DNA from 3 places in the Chromobacterium sp. CV08 genome. Region 3 is predicted to be linked to each of the others. Evidence: predicted binding sites of a transcription regulator. Region 3 holds the regulator's gene; each other region holds the start of a gene.

Region 1 (2,261 bases), 1.6 Mb from region 3:
GATGGAGGCGATGCTGGAGCGCTGGCTGCCGGTGATCGCGAACGACCCCGGCTTCAACCGCCATCTGTCGCTGCGCACGCGGCGCGTGGCGATAGAGTCGGACCGCCTGGTCGCCTGGGACGCCAAGCTGCCCGGACGCAAGCGGGTGCTCGGCATTCCGGTGCCGGGCGGCAGCGGCGAGTACCGGCTGAGCCAGCCGCTGTCGGTGCTGCAGGAGAAGGGCAAGCTGGACGGCGAGATCCACCAGCCGTCGGCCGGCATCGCGACCGTGGTCGAGCTGGCGCGCCAGGCGCCCAACACCGTGCTGCTGCACACCGGCATCAGCGATTACATCTACGAGACCATCGGTGCCTACCGCCGCTACCTGCCCGACCTGCGCATCGTGTTCGGCCTGGACGACCTGGTCGGCGGCGTGCCGGAGAAGAGCAGCCTGTACGACCACTGGTCGCGCCACTATCCGGACGCCAAGCAGCGGCTGCGCCGCGTGCTGAAGCTGTGCGACGCCGCCGTGGTGTCGACGCAGCCGCTGGCCGACTTCATCGAGAAGATGGTCGGCGAGGTGGTGGTCGCGCCCAACCGGCTGCGCAGAAGCATCTGGGGCGACCTGAAGTCGCAGCGGCGGGCAGGCGACAAGCCGCGCGTCGGCTGGGTCGGCGCCGGCCAGCACCGCGGCGACCTGGAGCTGATACACGAGGTGATCCTGGCCACCTACAAGGAGGTGGACTGGGTGTTCATGGGCATGTGCCTGCCGCAGTTCCGCCCGTATGTGAAGGAGATGCACCACGCGGTGCCGTTCGGCGAGTACGCCGCCAAGGTGGCCAGCCTCAACCTGGACCTGGCGGTGGCGCCGCTGGAGCTCAATCCGTTCAACGAGGCCAAGAGCAATCTGCGGCTCTTGGAGTACGGCGTGCTGGGTTGGCCGGTGGTGTGCACCGACATCTATCCGTACCAGACCAACGGCGCGCCGGTCTGCCGCGTGCCGAACCGGGCCGAGGCCTGGATAGAGGCGATACGCGCCCGCGTCAACGATCTGGACGGGCTGGCGAAGGAGGGCGACGCGCTGAAGGCCTGGTTCGACCGCGACTACTGGCTGGAGGACCACTACGAGGAATGGTTCCGCGTTTTGCACGGCTGAGCCGCCCAAACGCCCGCGCACGGCCCCTCCGGGGGCCGTTTTCATTTGATACGCGCCGATTCGGCGCGTATTTTTGGTAATAGTGCCATTTTCATAAGCATTCCCCGGCCGGAGCCGATCTTGCTGTCAACAGGCAAGAACTTTCGATGGTCCTCTGGGCCGATAAGGGGAATGAAATGGCAATCACCGTCAATACCAACCTGGCCTCGCTGCAGGCGCAGATCAATCTGAACAGCTCCAGCAACTCGCTGTCCCAGTCGCTGGCCCGTCTGTCTTCCGGCCTGCGCGTCAACAGCGCGAAGGACGACGCCGCCGGCCTGGCGATTTCCCAGACCCTGACCTCGGCCATCCGCGGCAACAACCAGGCGATCAAGAACGCCAACGACGGCATCTCCGTCGGCCAGACGGCCGAAGGCGCGCTGGGCCAGATCGCCAACAACCTGCAGCGCATCCGCGAAATCGCCGTGCAGGCGTCGAACGGCTCGGTCAGCAACACCAACCGTTCGCAGCTGCAGAACGAAGTGGACCAGCTGACCCAGGAAATCTCGCGTATCGTCCAGACCACCGAGTTCAACGGCACCAAGCTGCTGTCCGGCGGCGCGACGCTGACCTTCCAGGTCGGTTCGTCCGGCTCCTCCGACAACCAGGTTTCGGTGTCCGCCACCGACCTGACCTCCGGCACCACGCTGAAGTCGTACAACTCCGCGCTGACCGCCACCGGCACGATCAACGTCACCACCCAGGGCAGCGCCTCGGCCATCCTGTCCTCGCTGGACGCCGACATCTCGCAGATCTCCAATGTGCGTTCGACCTTCGGCGCCGTGCAGAACCGCTTCGACGCCGTGGTGTCGAACCTGCAGAACTACACGTCCAACCTGACCGCCGCCAACAGCCGCATCATGGACGTCGACTTCGCGTCGGAAACCGCCAACCTGACCAAGAACCAGATTCTGCAACAGGCCGGCAGCTCCATCCTGAAGCAGGCCAACTCGCTGCCGCAGTCGGCGCTGACCCTGCTGCAATAAATCGGGGAGTCGGCCCGGCCGCCGCGGTAAGAGGCGGCGCCGGGCCAGGCGGAACAAGGGTTTTGGCGATGGAGACGACGATGGGCTGAGGCGGGGTGCGC
Region 2 (2,261 bases), 1.1 Mb from region 3:
TGCTCGGCGAGAGCCTGACGCCGGCGCAGCTGGCCGGCAGCGGCCTGCTGATGGCGGGCCTGGTGGTCACGGTGTTCGGCGGCCGGCTGCTGGCGGCCGTCGCGGACGGCGGGGCGCGCCGTGCGTGACATCTATTTCGTCTTGCCGCCCGGCCTGTTGCTGCTGGATCTGGCCGGCCCGGCCGACGCGTTCCGCCTGGCCGGGGAGCAGGGCGCCGGTTTCCGGCTGCATTACGTCGGCGCGGCGGCCGAGGTGGACACCTCGCTGGGCCTGCCGCTGGGCGGCGTAGGGCCGTTGCCGGACGCATTGCCGGACGGCGCGCTGGTGGTGGTGCCCGGCTCGACGCCGTCGGCCGAGGCCCATGCCCGGCCGGAGGCGAGGCGCATCGTCGCCTGGCTGGCGGCGCGCCGCGCCCAGGCCGGCGTGCGCTGGGCCGGCATCTGCTCCGGCAGCCTGCTGCTGGCCGAGGCCGGCCTGTTCGACGGCCGGAGCTGCACCAGCCACCACAGCCTGCTGGACCGCCTGCGCGCGCTGGCGCCGGCGGCGCGGGTGCTGGAGAACCGCGTCTTCGTCGACGACGGGCCGTGCAGCAGCAGCGCCGGCATCACCGCCGGCGTCGACCTGGCGCTGCACCTGATAGGCGTGCTGGCCGATTCCGCCGTCGCCCGCGAGGTGGCGCGCGAGATGGTGGTGTATTTCCGGCGCTCGTCGCAGGACCCGGAGCTGTCGCCGTGGCTGGCCTGGCGCAACCACCTGCATCCGGCGCTGCACCGCGCCCAGGACCTGATCTGCGCCGATCCGGTGCGCGACTGGCCGCTGGAGGAGCTGGCCGGCAAGGTGCACGTCAGCGCCCGCCACCTGTCGCGGCTATTCCGCGACCACGCAGGCGTTTCAGCGCACGACTACCACCGCGCGCTGCGACTGGCGCTGGCCCGGCAATGGCGCGCCGGCGGTCTGGGCAAGGAAAAGGCGGCGCTGGCGGCCGGCTTTTCCTCGGCGCGCCAGATGGACCGCGCCGCCTGCCTGCATGACTGACGGGCAGTCGGATGCCGGGCTTTTCTCAAGTTTCATCGCGACAGGCCGATGTTCGGGTTGACGAGCCCGCTGAATGGTTCATACCATTCGATCAATATCTATCGGTAATCGCCATGAAAACAGCCCGCTGCCTGCCCCGTCTTTTTTCCCTGGTCCTGATGGCCGCCCTGTCGGCCTGCACCACCGCCGCGCCGCCTAAGCCGGCGATGGCGCCGATGTCGGCGAAGGATGCGGGCATGACGCCGTCGGGCGTCGGCTATGTCGGTTCCGGCGAGGACGGCAGCGTCGGCGAAGGCCAGGAGGTCAGGGTGGTGGTCAAGGAGGTCAGTCCGTTCCAGCCCATCATCGTCCGCGTCACCGGCACCGGTGCCGCGCCGTACACCAATAGCCTGACCCCGTCGCAGCGCAAGCTGCTGGCGATGCGGGCGGCGCGGCTGGACGCCTTCCGCGCGATCGCCGAACAGGTGCAGGGCATGAAGCTGGTCGGCAACAGCTCGGTATCGAACATGATCGCCAACAACGATAGCTTCCGCACCTATGTGGACGCCTATCTGCGCGGCGTCACCATCGTCTCCACCAGCATGAAGCCGGACGGCACCAGCGAGGCGGTGGCGGAGATCACGCTGGACCAGGAGTTCTACCGCCAGTTCCGCAATACGCTGGACAAGACCGGCAGCGTGATGCAGGCCTCCAAGGACGTGGGCACCGCCGGCGCGCTGTGTCCGGAAGGCAATTGCGGCGCCACCCGCGTGGTGCCGTCGACGGCGCCGGCGATGATGCCGACGGCCGCGCCGTCGTCGCGTTACAGCAGCAATTTCTACGTGAACCAGTAAATGGGGCGTTTCTCAGCGATTGCCGCCGCGGTTGCGGCGGCATTGTTTTTCAGCGGTCCGGCCGCCGCCGAGATACTGAACGCCGAGGGCGTGGCGCCGCTGGACAACGGCGCGGTCGCGGCGCGGGACATGGCGATCCGTGACGCCTTGAAGCTGCTGGCGATACGCAAGGGCGCCCGGATCGAGTCGGCCCAGGTGCTGGAGAACGGCGGCGCCGGCGAATCCGGCACGCTGACCGCGTCCGGTCCGGTGCAGGGCGCGGTCAAGGTGCTGAAAGAGTATCGGCAAGGCAATCTCTACCATGTGCAGATCTCGGTCGATACCGGCAATCCGGCCGCCGCCCCGGCCCGCAGCCGCGATCCGGCCTGCGCGATGCCGCCGGGCCGCTCGCTG
Region 3 (2,261 bases):
AGCGTCATGCAGGATCAGGCCGCCAGTCTCCGCATGCTCGCCGCGCAGCAGAAGCGCGCGCCGAGCTTCGCCTTCATCGGCTCCGAACACGCCGGCACCAGCACGGTGGCGACCGAGTTGGCGCTTGGCCTCGCCTACGCCGGACTGCGGCCGCTGCTGGTGGACTGCTGCCTGGGCCAGGTGCAGACCCGGCGGCTGGGCGTGCCGTCGACGGCGACGCTGGAGGGCCAGATGCTCGGCGCCGGCGGACTCGACGACATGCTGATCGCCTCGAGACAGGGCGTACAGTTGATCAATCTCTATGCGCAACCGGAGCAGCGTGCCTTATTCTCCACCCAGCTGTGGCTGCGGCTGGGCAGCGAATTCGGCGCCTTGGAGCGCGACGCCTCGGCGCTGCTGATAGACGCGCCGGATCCGGCGCGCGATCCGATACCGGCCAGCGTCGCCGACAATCTGATCTTGGTATTAACACCGGCAGCCGACTCGCTGACCAGCGCCTACGCTAATATCAAGCGCCTCTCCAGCCTGTACGGCCGGCAGCGCTTCAATGTGCTGATCAACCGCGCGCGCCACCTGGACGAGGCGCGAGAGCTGTTCACCCGGCTGTCGGCGGTGGCGGGGGAGTTTCTGGCCGTGTCGCTGCGCTGGGTCGGTTTTGTGCCGCAGGACAGCACGGTGCGCCGCAGCCAGACGCTGCACCGGCCGCTGATGGAAGCCTTTCCGGACAGCGAGGCGGCGGCGGCGTTCTCGCAGCTCGCCGCGGTGCTGCTGCACTGGGACGCGCCGGAAACCGCGCGCGACAGTACCGGATACATGGATTTGCTGATTGCCGCCTCGCGCGACTGGGCCGAGGCAGATGGAGCCAAACCGTTATGACCTTGCCGTCGTTCCGCCGATCGGGCTACGCCAACGCGGCCCCCAGCGTCGAGATAGACGTGGAGGCCCACACGCCGCTGGTGCGCAAGCTGGCCAGCATCATGATCGCCCGGCTGCCGGCCTCGGTGGAGTTGGGCGACCTGATACAGGTCGGCATGATCGGCCTGATCGAGGCCGCGCGCCAGTTCGACCCGGCGCAGGGCGTGCAATTCGAAACCTTCGCCAGCCAGCGCATACGCGGCGCGATGCTGGACGAGCTGCGCCGCGAGGACTGGCTGCCGCGCCAGGCGCGCCGCAACTCGCGCCAGATCGAGGAAGCGATCTCCAGGCTGGAACAGCAACTGGGCCGCGCGCCGCTGGAGTCGGAAATCGCCGCAGAACTGGGCATCGAACTCGACCAGTACCAGGATATGCTCGGCGAGTGCAAGGGCACCACGCTGCTGCATTTCGAGGACTTCGGCAGCGACGACGAGAACAGCCACAACCCGGTGGCCAACGTCGCCGACGACGACTCGCCCGACCCGCTGGCCTCGCTGGCCGACGACAATTTCCGTCAGCAGCTGGTCAGCGCGATCAAATTCCTGCCGGAACGCGACCAGCTGGTGATGGCGCTGTATTACGAACAGGAACTGAACCTGAAGGAAATCGGCGCGGTGCTCGGCGTCACCGAGTCCCGCGTCTGCCAGCTGCACAGCCAGGCCATCGCCCGGCTGCGCGCGAAACTGAAAGACTGGCTGTAAGCAAGCGTCCGTCCGGGATGACGGCAGGCCTCAGACCAGATCGATAACGGAAACATTGTGGACAAGATCAGTTTAATCGCCATCGTGCTCGGCGTGACCGCCATCGTCGCCGGCCAGGCCATCGAGGGGGGCAATGTCGGTTCGCTGCTGCAGCTGACCGCCTTCATGATCGTCATCGGCGGCACCACCAGCGCCGTGATGCTGCAAAGCACGCCCAAGCAGTTCATGGCCGGCCTGCGCATGCTGCGCTGGATTTTCCGCCCGCCCAACTTCGACCACGAGAAGATGATCCGCGAAGTGATCAACTGGAGCCAGACCTCGCGCAAGGGCGGCCTGCTGGCATTGGAGGGCATGATCGCGATGCAGCGCGACCCGTTCACCAAGAAGGGCCTGCAGATGCTGGTGGACGGCACCGAGCCGGACACGCTGCGCGCGGTGATGGATGTGGAAATCAGCATGTTCGAGCATGCCCGCAAGCAGGCGGCGCGGATCTGGGAATCGGCCGGCGGCTACGCGCCGACGATGGGCATCCTGGGCGCGGTGCTGGGCCTGATCCACGTGATGGAAAACCTGTCCGACCCGTCCAAGCTGGGCGGCGGCATCGCGGTGGCCTTCGTCGCCACCATCTACGGCGTAGGCTCGGCC

The links. Region 3 encodes FliA, which starts transcription of late flagellar genes. Its sites were predicted from a motif close to GCTAAAGNTNNNNNNNNNNCNGCCGATAAT; they were not measured.
Region 1: a site for FliA is predicted at 1,228-1,257, ahead of WNM05_RS04820 (flagellin). Genes of this name have one in related genera too.
Region 2: a site for FliA is predicted at 1,059-1,088, ahead of WNM05_RS15095 (LPP20 family lipoprotein). Genes of this name have one in related genera too.

What each region holds. Positions count from the first base shown of each region.
Region 1 covers NZ_CP150453.1:1,027,471-1,029,731, forward strand. The annotation lists gene WNM05_RS04815 (glycosyltransferase) at 1-1,135, shown strand, start outside; gene WNM05_RS04820 (flagellin) at 1,312-2,160, shown strand.
Region 2 covers NZ_CP150453.1:3,243,595-3,245,855, reverse strand. The annotation lists gene WNM05_RS15105 (EamA family transporter) at 1-128, shown strand, start outside; gene WNM05_RS15100 (GlxA family transcriptional regulator) at 121-1,035, shown strand; gene WNM05_RS15095 (LPP20 family lipoprotein) at 1,149-1,868, shown strand; gene WNM05_RS15090 (flagellar assembly protein T N-terminal domain-containing protein) at 1,911-2,261, shown strand, end outside.
Region 3 covers NZ_CP150453.1:4,295,041-4,297,301, forward strand. The annotation lists gene WNM05_RS19505 (MinD/ParA family ATP-binding protein) at 1-876, shown strand, start outside; gene flhF (flagellar biosynthesis protein FlhF) at 1-1, shown strand, start outside; gene WNM05_RS19510 (RNA polymerase sigma factor FliA) at 873-1,616, shown strand; gene WNM05_RS19515 (flagellar motor protein) at 1,674-2,261, shown strand, end outside.